3 regions of the Caproicibacterium amylolyticum genome follow, and region 2 is predicted to be linked to each of the others. Evidence: a T-box and tRNA genes for the amino acid it is inferred to sense, from the RefSeq annotation. Region 2 holds a T-box; the other regions hold tRNA genes.
What was found. A T-box is a leader RNA that pairs with one kind of tRNA and senses whether it is charged. The one in region 2 lies ahead of H6X83_RS10815 (valine--tRNA ligase), so its partner is inferred to be a tRNA-Val.
Positions count from the first base shown of each region.

Region 1: it encodes a tRNA-Val, which carries the amino acid that the T-box ahead of H6X83_RS10815 (valine--tRNA ligase) is inferred to sense. The anticodon was not compared.
Region 3: it encodes a tRNA-Val, which carries the amino acid that the T-box ahead of H6X83_RS10815 (valine--tRNA ligase) is inferred to sense. The anticodon was not compared.

Region 1 covers NZ_CP060696.1:2,978,899-2,983,702, reverse strand. Annotated here, with positions in the region: gene H6X83_RS14445 (acyl-[acyl-carrier-protein] thioesterase) at 1-346, shown strand, start outside; gene H6X83_RS14440 (IMP dehydrogenase) at 602-2,107, shown strand; tRNA gene H6X83_RS14435 (tRNA-Met) at 2,220-2,296, shown strand; tRNA gene H6X83_RS14430 (tRNA-Glu) at 2,300-2,374, shown strand; tRNA gene H6X83_RS14425 (tRNA-Val) at 2,403-2,479, shown strand; gene H6X83_RS14420 (immunoglobulin domain-containing protein) at 2,577-3,128, shown strand; gene H6X83_RS14415 (helix-turn-helix domain-containing protein) at 3,364-4,425, shown strand; gene H6X83_RS14410 (hypothetical protein) at 4,633-4,804, shown strand, end outside.
Region 2 covers NZ_CP060696.1:2,263,127-2,267,930, reverse strand. Annotated here, with positions in the region: gene H6X83_RS10820 (bifunctional folylpolyglutamate synthase/dihydrofolate synthase) at 1-168, opposite strand, end outside; gene H6X83_RS10815 (valine--tRNA ligase) at 165-2,789, opposite strand; T-box leader at 2,840-3,062, opposite strand; gene H6X83_RS10810 (HAD family hydrolase) at 3,100-3,732, opposite strand; gene H6X83_RS10805 (tRNA threonylcarbamoyladenosine dehydratase) at 3,726-4,460, opposite strand; gene H6X83_RS10800 (Fur family transcriptional regulator) at 4,450-4,804, opposite strand, start outside.
Region 3 covers NZ_CP060696.1:1,381,193-1,385,996, forward strand. Annotated here, with positions in the region: gene lysA (diaminopimelate decarboxylase) at 1-106, shown strand, start outside; gene H6X83_RS06625 (YerC/YecD family TrpR-related protein) at 227-550, shown strand; gene H6X83_RS06630 (class I SAM-dependent DNA methyltransferase) at 547-1,293, shown strand; gene hslO (Hsp33 family molecular chaperone HslO) at 1,337-2,239, shown strand; tRNA gene H6X83_RS06640 (tRNA-Val) at 2,324-2,400, shown strand; tRNA gene H6X83_RS06645 (tRNA-Asp) at 2,406-2,482, shown strand; tRNA gene H6X83_RS06650 (tRNA-Phe) at 2,487-2,562, shown strand; tRNA gene H6X83_RS06655 (tRNA-Gly) at 2,567-2,642, shown strand; tRNA gene H6X83_RS06660 (tRNA-Cys) at 2,648-2,722, shown strand; gene H6X83_RS06665 (DNA-deoxyinosine glycosylase) at 2,786-3,319, shown strand; gene H6X83_RS06670 (N-acetylmuramoyl-L-alanine amidase) at 3,491-4,222, shown strand; gene radA (DNA repair protein RadA) at 4,290-4,804, shown strand, end outside.

The sequences.
Region 1 (4,804 bases), 720 kb from region 2:
GGACGCACTGTATCAGTATCATGTTTTTAAGCAGCAGGTGGTCCCGCCAGAGGAACGGGTAAACAAGCTTCGTATTAAGACCACACAGCCGGTGCTGGGAAATCGCCCGATTCGCTACAGTGATTTGGATATGAACCGGCACCTGACAAATACAATTTACGGCGATATTGTAGAGGATTTTATTCCTGAAGTATACCATGATTGGAAGAAAATCCATATTAGTTACCTCTCTGAAAGTGTTTTGGGCGATGTCTTGGAAATCAGTGGTTCGCAGCAGCAAAATGGCTTTTTGATGTCGGGAAGCCGCGCGGGTGACCTTAGCTTTGCGGCTTTCGTTGAAAGATAAAGTCAAATTACATGGTTTATTCATTATTTGGTCATGATTTTTTAACAAAATGCAGAAATTTTTTGGCAACAACAAAATCAGACCAAAAGCGGCATTCCTTGTATTGAAATCGATTTTGAGGGGTGCTATAATGTAAAAATATTATACCCTGCTGTTTGAAACCGCTTTAGCTGTTTAAAACAGCTTCCTTTTTACACGGCGAAAAAGCAAAACGAGTAGAATCAATCTTAAAGAAAAGACGGAGGATGCTGCAAAATGGCTTTTTACTACGATGAACCTTGTCATACCTTTAATGAGTATCTGTTGGTGCCCGGATACTCTTCGGCAGAATGCATACCGGATAACGTAAGCCTGAAAACCCCGATTACCAAGTTCAAAAAAGGGGAAGAGCCTGCCATTACCCTGAATATCCCAATGACTTCGGCGGTTATGCAGTCTGTTTCCAATGATACACTGGCGGTTGCTCTCGCGAAGGAAGGCGGCGTTTCCTTCATTTACGGTTCACAGACCATTGAGCAGGAAGCAGCCATGATTGCCAAGGTAAAAGCCTACAAAGCGGGCTTTGTAACCAGTGACTCCAACATTAAGCCAGACCAGACACTTGCAGACATCCTGAAGCTTAAAGAAGAAACCGGCCATTCCACTGTGGCTGTAACAGATGACGGCACCGGCATCGGCAAGCTGCTGGGCGTTGTTACCAGCCGTGATTACCGTGTAAGCCGTATGGCGGTGGAAACCCCGGTTTATTCCTTTATGACTCCTATTGAAAAGGTCATCTCCGCACCCAAAGGCGCAACCCTTTCCGAGTGCAACGATATTATTTGGGCGAACAAGCTGAACTCTCTGCCGGTCGTGGACAATGACGGCAAACTTTGCTACTTTGTTTTCCGCAAGGATTATTCCGAGCATAAAGAGAATACAAGCGAACTGCTGGACGCGCAGAAGCGCTATATGGTCGGTGCCGGTGTCAATACCCGCGACTACGCAGAGCGTATTCCGGCGCTGCTGGAGGCTGGTGCGGACATTTTCTGCATTGATTCTTCCGAAGGTTACACAGAGTGGCAGAGACGCACCATTGCATGGGTACGCGGCAAGTACGGCGACAAGGTGAAAATCGGCGCAGGCAACGTGATCGACGGTGACGGCTTCCGCTTTTTGGCCGAGGCCGGTGCGGACTTTGTAAAAATCGGAATTGGCGGCGGTTCCATCTGCATTACCCGAGAAACAAAAGGTATTGGCCGCGGTCAGGCCACAGCGGTTATTGAAGTTGCCAAAGCACGCGATGAATACTACAAAGAGACCGGCATTTATGTGCCGATTTGCTCTGACGGCGGTATTGTGTACGACCACCACCTGACCCTTGCACTGGCAATGGGCGCAGATTTTGTCATGCTCGGCCGCTACTTCTCCCGTTTTGACGAATCCCCGACGAATAAAGTCACCATTAATGGCCAGTATATGAAAGAGTATTGGGGAGAGGGCAGCAACCGTGCCCGCAACTGGCAGCGCTATGACATGGGCGGCGCAAAGAAACTTTCCTTTGAAGAGGGCGTGGACTCTTATGTGCCGTATGCGGGTGCTTTGAAGGACAACGTCAGCACAACCCTGAGTAAAGTTCGCTCTACAATGTGCAACTGCGGTGCGCTGACGATTCCGGAACTGCAGAAAAAAGCCAAGCTGACGCTGGTTTCCAGCACCAGCATCGTTGAGGGCGGCGCACATGATGTTGTCTTGAAGGACAGCAGCAACCAGGTAAAATAAGCTTCGCAGAGGAAAGCTTCAGGCTTTTTCAAAAAGATTTGAAAAAAGGCTTGACAAAGCAGGACAAGTTCCGTTATAATAATAAGCGCTTCGCAGTGTGCGAAGCGCAGATGGCGGCATAGCTCAGCTGGCTAGAGCATTCGGTTCATACCCGAAGTGTCATAGGTTCAAATCCTATTGCCGCTACCATCTGGCCCAGTCGTCAAGCGGTTAAGACACCGCCCTTTCACGGCGGGTTCATGGGTTCGAATCCCGTCTGGGTCACCACTTTTTTGTCATCCTTGTCTGGAGCTGTGGACGCGTAGCTCAGCTGGTTAGAGCGCTCGCCTCACACGCGAGAGGTCATGGGTTCGAGTCCCCTCGTGTCCACCAAAAACTGAAGCGGCGCTTTTTGGGACCGCAAAAGCAGAAAAACCGCTCTTTGCAGCGGTTTTTCTTCTATTCAGAAAAATTTGCCGGGAGGTTACTCATGAAGAAAGCATTGATTATTGCCGCTGCCGCCGCACTGGCGGTGGCCTGCACAGGCTGCGGTGTGGGGGATGTAGCAGTTTCCGGAACGGAACCTGCGGTTTCCTCAGCAGCTTCTGCGGTTTCTTCACAGGCAAGCAGCAGCGAAGCTGCACCTGCCAGCAGCGTGGACCCCACCAAGTATGACGACAGCCTGAAAGGGCTGGCTACCTACCTCGGTGCGTGCGGATACATTGAGGGGAACGGCGATGCCATGCGCAGTGAGCTGATTGGCGCTAAGAGCGGTTATCGCTACTCCGGTTCCGTGGATAAGAAGCAGACAGTTACTGCAGAGTTTTATGAGTACGACCCTGCCAACCTGAATGACACCGCAAAAAAGGTGCTGGATGAAGTGAAGCAGAAGGGTAGCTTTACTTTGTTTGAAAAAAACATTCCTGCTGTTGTGAGTGACAGCGGAAAGTACCTGATGATTTACAAGGACTCCGCTTCCGGCGAAGCAAACGAAACCCGCAAAAAGGCAGTCCTTGAAAAGTTCAAGACTTACAAAGCGTAAATCTTAAAATCACCTGCTGCGAAAAATGCAGCAGGTGATTTTTCTTTGTAGAAAAATAAAGCGGCTCCATCAGCAAAAACTGTACCTGCGAAAGAGAAAAAACGTATTTCAAAGAGTCTTTTCGTGTTATTTGTAGGTGGCGCAGCGGTCGAGCCGCCAAAGCCGACAATTTCCTTGACGCAGAAAGAAAAGCAGACCTATAATAAGGCTGAAAACTGCAAAAGGAGATAATTACATGGAAAAAGACCAAAATCTGAATAAGCAAAGCTTTGGAGCATACTTTGTGCAAAAACACAGACAGGCGGGGCTGACACAGGAAGAATTAGCGAAGCGGCTGTTTGTAACCAATACAACGGTTTCCAAATGGGAACGGGGGCTTTCTTACCCGGACATTGCGCTGGTAACCGATATCTGTCGGGAACTTTCCATTTCTGAGCATGAATTTTTTACAGCCTGTGACGATGTGGCGGCCGGCAGGGAAAAGAAAGATGCTAAGGTATACCGCGTTCTTCACCGCAGAGTGCAGCAAATATTTACCTTCTGTTATGTCGTTACATTAATCATTTGTTTTCTCTGTAATCTTGCAGTCTATCATACGCTGAGTTGGTTTTGGATTGTGCTGACAGCGTTGCTGTTAGCTTTCAGTTTTACGAACGTACCGCTGATGGCAGAAAAAGAAACAGGTGTGGTGACACTGGGCTGCGCAACGGGCAGTCTGTTTTTGCTGCTGCTGGCTTGCTGGGGTTACACACGAGGTGCTTGGCTGGGTTTTGGCATTGCTGTTTCAGCGGTCTGCCTGGCATTGCCCTGGGGGCTGTATCTGCTGGGACGCTTTTGCCCTAGGCACCGTGGATTTCCTGCGATTGTGCTGGCAGCTATTACCGGATGGAATGTATTGCTTGTGATACTTTGCGTTGCGGTAACAAGTGGAGGAAATTTATTCCGAGCACTTTTAATTACCGGTATTAGCTATCTGCCGGTCTGGGGTATTTTTGCGATTGCTGTTTATGTCCCACTGCACCGCTGCTTAAAGGGCGGATTGATTTGCTTCCTTAGTGATTTTTCCATTCCGTTTATGGAATTGAGTCTAAATGCACTGATGATTAACCAGGATACTAACGGTCTGCGAATACTGGCGGATTATTTTCAGTGGGGAAGACTTTTTCAACAGGAATACTTAAATGTCAACTTGTTGGTCTTTGCACTTGGATTTATAGCGAGTGCGTTGGTAACGATTGTTGGTGTCATACTGCAACTGCGCGGAAAAAAACGGGAAAAACAGGGTATGATCGTTTAATAAAAAAGGACTCTGCTTCCGGTGAAGCAATAGAATCCCGCAAAAAGAAGTCACAACGAAGTTCAAAGCGTATAAGGCTTGAAATTTTAGCGACAGGCTTCCCTAACAAGGGGAGCTTTTTTGTACTCTCTTGCCCGTTGACAGATTCTTGATTTCATTTTATACTAAAAAGTAAATAAACGGAAAAGCAGGATTGGGGGAGTAGAAGTGCGAAAACGGTTTAAAAAGATTTTTGCTGGGGTTGCCGCAGCGATGCTGGTAGGTGTGGCTGTTGTTGCTGTTCCGTGGTATGGGAAAAGTAATGGCGCACGTATGAACTTTCAGGACACCGTGAAGTTCAGCAAAGCAGATCTTACAGCTGCGGGAGAATGCGTAAAAC
Region 2 (4,804 bases):
CATCGTGCTGGTGGAGCCTTTGCCGTTGGTGCCGGCAACGTGTACAAAGGAAAGTTTCTCCTGTGGGTCACCTAATGTGTGCAGCAGCTTTCGCAGGTGCGCAAGACCCGGCACTTTTTTAAAGCGGTGCAGGGCGTGAATTTGCTGTAACGCTTCTTCGTACGTCATTTCAGCGCGTCCAAGCTGGACTGAATCAGTTCAATGTGCTCTTTAAGCTTCTGTGCATTTGCACGGACACCCTCCACAACCTTTTCGGGTGCCTTGCTCATGAATTTTTCGTTGGCAAGCTTTGCCTGTGCGTTCTGGTAACCCTTCTGCGCAGTTTCCAGTTCTTTGGTCAGACGTTTCTTTTCGGCTTCCTTGTCCACCAGTTCATCCATTTGGATATAAATCTTTGCGTCCGGTGTGACAATGGTCACCGCACCGTCAAGCGCAAAGGACGGTGCCACTTCAATGCCGGTTGCAAAGGCAAGACGCTTGAAAATTTCTTCTCCGGCAAGGAATGTTTCCGCTTTTGCGGAAGCAATGTGCAGGGTGGTCTTGCGGGAAGGCTCCACGTTCATTTCAGAACGGCGGTTGCGCACGCCGCGCACAGCTGCCATGATGGTTTCCATCTTAGCGGCATCTTCCGTAAAGTCCAGTTTCTCGTCATACAGCGGATACGGTGCGGTGACGAGCGCTTCACCAGTGTGGGGCAGTGTCTGCCAGATTTCTTCTGTGATATACGGCATAAACGGATGCAGCAGCGCAAGCGTGCGGCTCATGACCCACACCAGCACCTGACGCACCTGCTGTGCGGCAGCTTCGTCGCTGCCGTTCAGACGAATTTTTGCAATTTCAATATACCAATCACAGAACTGGTCCCACAAAAAGTCATGCAGCTTTTGTGCGGCAATGCCGAATTCAAACTTTTCAAGGTTGTCGTTAATCTCACACGCCAGCTTGTTGAATGCGTCCAGAATCCACTTGTCCTCCATGGAGAGCATTTTGGGAAGGGCATCCGGCACGTCTTTGTCCTCAATATTCATGAGGATAAAGCGGGAAGCGTTCCAAATCTTGTTTGCAAAGTTGCGGCTTGCCTGCACACGCTCGTCGGAATAGCGGGAGTCGTTGCCGGGGCTGATGCCCGTAATCAGCGTGAAGCGCAGCGCATCAGCGCCGTAGTTGTCGATGACCTCCAGCGGGTCAATGCCGTTGCCCAGGGATTTGCTCATTTTGCGTCCCTGATTGTCACGCACAAGTCCGTGGAAGAACACGGTGTCGAATGGAACTTCTCCCATCTGTTCAATGCCGGAGAAAATCATGCGGGCAACCCAGAAGAAAATAATGTCATAGGCCGTTACCAGCGTATTGGTGGGGTAGTAATATTCCAGCTCTTTGGTCTTGTCCGGCCAGCCCAGCACACTGAACGGCCACAAAGCGGAGCTGAACCAGGTGTCCAGTGTATCCGGGTCCTGCTGCAGATGGTGCCCGCCACACTTGGGGCAGGTGTCAAGGTCGGTGCGGGAAACGGTCATTTCACCGCAGTCCGGGCAGTACCATGCCGGAATGCGGTGTCCCCACCACAACTGACGGGAAATGCACCAGTCTTTGATGTTCTCCATCCAGTTGAAGTAAATCTTTTCCATGCGGTCTGGAATAAACTGTACATCCTTATCACGCACGGCCTTAATTGCCGGCTTTGCAAGCGGTTCCATTTTTACAAACCACTGTTTGGAAACACGCGGTTCAATGGTGCTTCCGCAGCGGTAACAGGTGCCCACATTGTGCTTAATCGGCTCAATGCTGACCAAAAAGCCCTGTTCATCCAGTTCCTTAACAATCTGTTTGCGGGCATCCAGACCGGACATGCCGGCATACTTGCCGCCGTTTTCATTGATGGAACCATCGTCGTTCATTACGTTGATAACGTCCAGATGGTGGCGGCGGCCGACCTCAAAGTCATTCGGGTCATGTGCCGGGGTGATTTTTACCACGCCGGTACCAAAGTCACGTTCCACGTATTCATCCGCAACAACCGGAATCTCACGGCCCACCAGCGGCAGAATCAGCGTTTTGCCGACCATGCCCTTGTAGCGCTCGTCTTCCGGATGCACTGCCACAGCAGTATCACCCAGCATAGTTTCCGGACGGGTTGTGGCAAGTTCCAAGTAACCGCTGCCGTCCTTAAACGGATAGCGCAGATGCCAGAAAGAACCGTCTTTTTCTTCGAATTCTACTTCCGCGTCGGAAATGGTGGTCTTGCAGTGCGGGCACCAGTTCACAATGCGCTCGCCCCGGTAAATAAGGCCCTTTTCATACATACGGCAGAAAACTTCCCGTACTGCTTTGCTGCAGCCTTCGTCCAGTGTAAAACGTTCGCGGTCCCAGTCACAGGAAACGCCCAGCTTGCGCAGCTGCTGTTCAATGCGGCCGCCGAATTTGTCTTTCCAAGCCCAAGCGCGCTTTAAAAATTCTTCGCGGCCAATCTGTTCTTTGGTCAGGCCCTCTTTGTGCATAGCTTCCACAATTTTTGCTTCGGTTGCAATGGAAGCGTGGTCGGTGCCGGGCACCCACAGAGCACTGTAGCCCTGCATCCGGCGCCAGCGAATCAGAATATCCTGCAGCGTTTCATCCATGGCATGGCCCAGATGCAGCTGGCCGGTGATGTTCGGCGGCGGAATCACAATGGTGTACGGTTTCTTTTTACTGTCCGGCTCCGCGTGAAAATAGCCGCCCTTTAACCAGAACGCATAGATGCGGTCTTCCACTTCGCCGGGATTGTAGATTTTAGCAAGTTCCCTGCTCATTTTGTTTCCTCCTTGGTATTAAAAAAGCCCCGGACAGGAAATGAAATCCTGCCCGGGGCGAAATTTACAGAATAATTCCGCGGTACCACCCGTGTTTGGCTTTAAAAGCCCTCTTTTGCCGCTAACGCCGGCAGGCGGGCAGTCCTACTGTAAAAGTTCGGGCTGCCAGCTCCGGGGTGACTGATACGCACCGCCGCACGCACAGGCTTTCACCTTCCTGCCTGCTCTCTGAAGCTGATACGGCGGTGCCTTTTTCCCCATCACTGCTGTTGTCGATATAGTTGCATTATAAGCGCGCTTTGCCGCATTGTCAAGCATTCGCAAGACGAAGCAGCAGCGGCGGCACCTCAACAAGGGAGGGAAGGACCGCATCTGCCAGCGTCCGAATTTCCGCATCCGGCTGCAGTAAATCCGGAATCATAACTGTGTACATCCCGGCCGCATGCCCGCCGCGGATGCCGTTGAAACTGTCCTCAAGTACGATGCATTCCTCCGGTGTGCAGCCTACAGCGTCTGCCGCTTTTTGGTAAATATCCGGTGCGGGTTTGCCGTGCACCACCTGCTCGCCGCCGATAACGGCTACAAAAAAATCTTCCACTTCGGCACGCTGCAGTTTCGTTTTTGCGTCTTTTGTAAAGGATGAGGTGGCAAGCGCTATTTTATACGAATGCTCCTGCAAAAAATACAGCAAATCATCCAGCCCCAGCTTTTTGGGAATGCCCGCGGCAAGCCGCCGATCGATTTCTACAGCACAGCGTTCATACAAAATGTCGGGAGAAACCTTGAGCTGCTGGCGGAACATTTTCTTAATTTCCGCATGCCCGCGGCCTATCATCTGCCAATAAAGCTCTTCGGGTACGCCAACTGCCGTCCACGCGTCGTGATAGACCCGTTCGGTGTCAAAAATCGTGCCGTCCATATCAAAAATAACTGCTTTTAGCATGCGTTTCCTCCTGTGGTAATGCCGGTAAGCTCCCGCACAACTTCTCCTGCCAGCACCAAGCCCGCCGCGCTGGGTACAAAACTTAAACTGCCCGGCGTTGTGCGTCTGCCCGGCGCGGGCAGCTCAGAGGAGGGGAGCGGCGTATGCGCCGGTTCCTCACTGTAAACTACTTTCAGCTTCGGAATGCCGCGTTTGCGCAGTTCACGGCGCATGACACGCGCCAGCGGGTCCATCTGTGTTTTGTAAATGTCCGTTATGCAAAATCGGGTTGGGTCCAGCTTGTTTCCGGCACCCATGGCGCTGATGACCGGAACGCCCGCCGCATACGTCCGCTGTACAATCAGCAGCTTGCTGCTGACGGTGTCAATGGCGTCAATTACATAATCATAATTTGAAAAGTCGAACCGTTCCGCATTTTCCGCCGTGTAAAAACAACGGCAGCTCTGTACCTGCACAGCGGGGTTGATGTCCAGCATCCGCTGCTGCATCACATCGGTTTTGTACTTTCCGATGGTGCTGTGCAGGGCAATAATCTGACGGTTCAGATTTGTCAGGGTGACGGTGTCGTTGTCCACCAGCGTAAAGGAACCGATGCCGCAGCGGCACAGCGCTTCTGCCGCAAAGCCGCCCACACCGCCGACACCAAACAGCAGCACTGAGCAGTGTGAGAGTTTTTCCAGGGCTTCCTGCCCCAGCAGCAGCTCTGTGCGTGCCCATTCATTTGCCATTTGGTTTATCATCCTTTTTTGCGGCGCACTTTGGGCAGATGCCGGAAAGTTCCAGACTGTGCCCGGTAATTTCATAGCCGGTTTTTTCTGCCCATTCTTTTTCCAGATTTTCAATCGGACAGCCGTCCAGCGGAATGATTTCTCCGCAGCCGGTACAGCGCAGGAAGTGACAGTGCCGGTGGTCGTTCAGCCGGAAGTAGGCTTTGCCGTCCTGACCAAGTTCTTTGGTCAGGATTTCCTTTTCGGTCAGTGTTGCCAGAGTCCGGTAGGCAGTGGAAACGCTCATGTGCGTTTGAGGCAGCACTGCCATGTACACTTCCTCTGCAGTCATTGGTTTCTGTGTT
Region 3 (4,804 bases), 880 kb from region 2:
TTACAATCGCGTACCGCGCCCAGCAGTCGTGTTTGTTAAGGATGGTGCGCCACGCCTGGCAGTTCGCAGGGAATCATATGAGGACCTTATCCGTAATGATATTTGACCATTTTGTTAAATTTAGCGTAGAAAAGAAAAGGGCAGTCACATGCCCTTTACTTTTTTGCTTTTTTAGAGTAAAATCTTAAAAGATAATGTTTTAAGCATTTCTTAGGAGTGATTGATGTTGAATTCAAAAATCAAAGATGAAAGCGTGGACTTCCTATTTAAAGCGGTCCTCTCTTTGAAAACACCAGAAGACTGTTATGCTTTCTTCGAGGATTTGTGTACTGTACCGGAGATTAAGGCGATGTCACAACGGCTGTTGGTTGCACATATGCTGAGCACAAAGCAGAATTATCAGCATATTGTCCATGTAACCCATGCGTCAACTGCAACGATTAGCCGCGTGAACCGTTCCTTGAACTATGGTTGTGATGGCTACAAACTTGTATTTGACAGGATGGATCCGGATTCTCCGGTTGCTACAGAGGAGAAAAAAAATTCATGAGCTATTCCACTTTCGCACAGTACTATGATGCGCTGACGCGAAACGTTGGTTATAAAGAGCGCGCAGATTACCTGTGCGCTCTTTTAAAGCATTATGGGCATGAACCCGGCATTACACTTGATTTAGCCTGTGGCACCGGTAGCCTGACACTGGAGCTGAAACAACGTGGCTTTGATATCTACGGAATAGACAGCAGTGCAGATATGCTGATGCAGGCACAGGAAAAAACAAGAGCTGCGGGGGAGAATATTTTATTTCTCTGTCAGCAGATGCAGTCTATTGACTTATATGGTACAGTAGATACAGTACTTTGTACGCTGGACAGCCTCAATCATTTACCAACAGAAAAAGATGTGCTGCAAACTTTTCAGCGGATATCGCTTTTCCTTGCCCCGGGAGGGCTGTTTATTTTTGATATGAATACGCCGTATAAACATCGGCGGGTACTTGGAAACCATATTTATATTTATGATACAGAAAATGTGTACTGCGTTTGGCAGAACCGCTACGAAAACGTTGGCTGTCGGGTTGGTATCACGTTGGATTTTTTTGAGCGCAAAGGTGAGGCTTACACACGAAAAAGTGAACAGTTTTTTGAACGTGCCTATGAAGAAGCCCACATAGTGGAACTCCTTGAAAAAGCAGGCCTGGAAAGGCTGAATGCATTTACAGAAATGACGTTTGAATCGCCGGAAGAACAAACCGAAAGAATTGTGTACGTTGCACGTAAACCCAAGCAGTAACTCATTATGCTGCAATCTAATTTGAAAAGGAATTTTAAATACTATGGACAGAATGATTCGTTGCATTACCAAAAGTGGTCACCTGATGGCCTGTGCGGTCGATTCAACCTACATGGTTGCTACGGCGCAGCAGATTCATGCAACCAGTCCGACCGCAACAGCGGCACTGGGAAGACTCCTTACAGGTACTTCCATGATGGGAGCTATGCTAAAGGACAAGGGCGCAACTCTGCAGATTAAGATCAATGGTGGCGGCCCACTGGGAAATGTTGTAGCGATTGCTGACGACAACGGAAACTGCCGGGGCTATGTTGACCATCCGGAGGCGGATTTGCCGATTCGTGCGGACGGTAAATTGGACGTTGGCGGTCTGGTCGGACATGACGGTATGGTAACCGTTATGCGTGAGGATAAGGAACACGCTCCTTACACAGGGCAGGTTAAACTGCTGTCCGGAGAAATTGCAGAGGATTTGGCAACTTATTATGCGGTCAGTGAACAGATTCCTACCGTTTGTGCGCTGGGTGTTTTAGAAAACAAAGAGAATACAGAGCAGCTTTTAGCGGGTGGCTTGTTTGTGCAGGCTCTGCCAGGAGTAACCCAGGAAGAATTGAATCTGCTCGAAAAAAATGCGTCACAAATTCCGGCTGTTACGGAAATGCTTTCTCAGGGACTTTCCATTGAAGATATGTGCAGCAAAATTCTAATAGGAATGCCATTCGAGAAGTTGGACGAATATCCGGTATCCTATGCATGCGACTGCTCTAAGGAGCGTGTGGAGCGTGCTTTCTCGTCTCTAAAGCCTGCAGAGATTCGCACGCTGGCGGATGATAAGAGCGGCTTTGCTGAGGCGCGGTGCAACTATTGTGGCCGGAAATATCGCTTTACATCGGCAGAATTGAATACACTTGCAGATGAAGTAGAAAAAAGTCAAAAAAACTTATAATTTTTTTAAAAAACCTATTGACATTCTTTTGCTGATGCTGTATTATAATATACGTCGCTGATAAACAACAGCACAGCAAAGTTTGGGAGCATAGCTCAGCTGGTTAGAGCACCTGCCTTACAAGCAGGGGGTCATAGGTTCGAGTCCTATTGTTCCCACCATCAGTGGCTCGGTAGTTCAGCTGGTTAGAACGCTAGCCTGTCACGCTAGAGGTCGACGGTTCGATCCCGTTCCGAGTCGCCACTTTGCCTCTGTAGCTCAGTCGGTAGAGCAGGGGACTGAAAATCCCCGTGTCGGTGGTTCGATTCCGCCCGGAGGCACCATTTTGCGAACGTAGCTCATCTGGTAGAGCGCCACCTTGCCAAGGTGGAGGTAGCGAGTTCGAGCCTCGTCGTTCGCTCCAATTTTGGCGTCATAGCCAAGCGGTAAGGCATGGGTCTGCAAAACCCTGATGCCCCAGTTCAAATCTGGGTGACGCCTCCATGTCACAACAAAGCAGAGGACTTTGTCCTCTGCTTTTTTATTTATATACAGGAGGAACGAAATTTGCCTTCGGAAAAAATTGTTCATCCATTGCAGCCGGTTTTTTCTGCTGATTCCCGTATTTTGATTTTAGGGACCATGCCTTCTCCCAAATCACGTGAGACTGGTTTCTATTATGGCCATCCACAGAATCGTTTCTGGCGCGTTTTAGCCGCCGTTTTGCAGCAGTCGGTTCCAAATTCAAAAGAAGAAAAAATTCACCTGCTGCTCCAAAACGACATCGCTTTATGGGATGTTCTGCATTCCTGCAGCATTAACGGTGCAGAGGACGCCAGTATTCAGGAACCAGAGGTAAATGACATTTTAGGGCTATTGAAGCGGACAAGCATTACGAAAATTTTCACAACCGGGCAAAAAGCATTTTCATTATATGAAAAAATGGTATTTCCGGTTGTAGGGATTCATGCGGTCTGCCTGCCATCTACCAGCCCCGCAAACTGCCGCTGCTCATTCACGCAACTTCTGCAGGCGTACAGCTGTATTGCAGAGGAACTTCAAATAATGGGCGATGATTTGGGCAAAGACAAAACCGTATAGACGTACAAATGGTACCGGCTAGCCCGCTTAATTGGGTGATGGCTGGTACTTTTCTTTTTTCCTTGGGCATATATATTTGCTGAGGTGAGCGGCATGAAAGTGGCTCGTACAAATATCTGGACTATTTTGACACTGATAGCTGCCTGCTTGGGTTTATTAGTGCTAATTTATATGTCCTGTTTTCACGCAGCACAGTCGGCAACTGTAACATCCGCAGTTAAGCCGCTGATTGTTTTGGACGCGGGGCATGGAGGTGAAGACGGCGGTGCGGTCGGATGTTCACCTGTTCCGGAAAAAGTAATCAACTTGGCGATTACGCAGAAAGTGGAAAAGAAACTTATGCAGGCTGGATGCAAAATTGTTATGACCAGAAATAATGATGTAATGCTGGGAGATAGCTCGCTTTCTACTCTGCGGGAACGAAAAGCTTCTGATATCCACAAACGCTTTGCAATTATACAGAGTAATCCAGGCTGTACTTTTATCAGTATCCATCAAAACCATTTTACAGACGGCGTTTACAGTGGCGCTCAGGTGTTTTATTCGAAGAACAATTCCAAGAGTGCAGCTTTGGCTGAGCAGATTCGACAGACAATCGTTTCGGATGTACAGCCGGAAAATACAAGAAAAAATAAAGCGGCTACCAACTCCATTTATCTGCTTGCACATGCGCAGGATCCCGCAGTTTTGGTTGAATGCGGATTCCTTTCGAATAATTCAGAAGCGAAGCTGTTGAACGACGAACAGTATCAGCAAAAAATGGCTGATGCGATTGCAAAGGGTATTTTGCAGTATTTGCAGGGAAAGGGCATTAAAACAGTGGCTTCCGGGAGCAGTCAGGACTTGTATTCTTCTGCATCCTCGGCTATAATAAGCAGTAAGAGCAGCACAAAGAAAGGCTGAATCTTGCTGAAAAAAGATTTAAGGACTGCCTTTTGGCAGCCCATTTTTTGATTGGAATGAGAAAATAATGGCGGGAAAAGTGAAGAGTGTATATGTGTGTTCCTCCTGCGGCTATGAGTCCGCGAAATGGTGTGGCAAGTGTCCTGACTGCGGCGCATGGAATACCATGACAGAGGAACTGCATGAGCCTGTCAGCGCGGCAAAACGAAACACAAGCAGCCTTTCAGCTGGTATGGCCAGAGTGCTGCCGATTCGTGAAATCAGCATGGCAGAGGAACCTCGATACAAAACAGGTGTTTCCGAGCTGGACCGTGTCTTAGGCGGCGGGATTGTAAAAGGTTCACTTATATTAATCAGCGGTGAGCCGGGCATTGGGAAGTCTACGATTTTACTGCAGATTTGTGCCTATTTGGGAAACACACTAAAAATTTTATATGTATCCGGAGAAGAGTCCAGTCGGCAGATCAAACTGCGCGCAAACCGTTTGCAGGTAGATTCAGAGAACCTGTATATTTTGACGGAAACAGACGTACAGCGTGTGATTGAACATGTGCGTGAAGAGAAACCAGATTTGTTGATGGT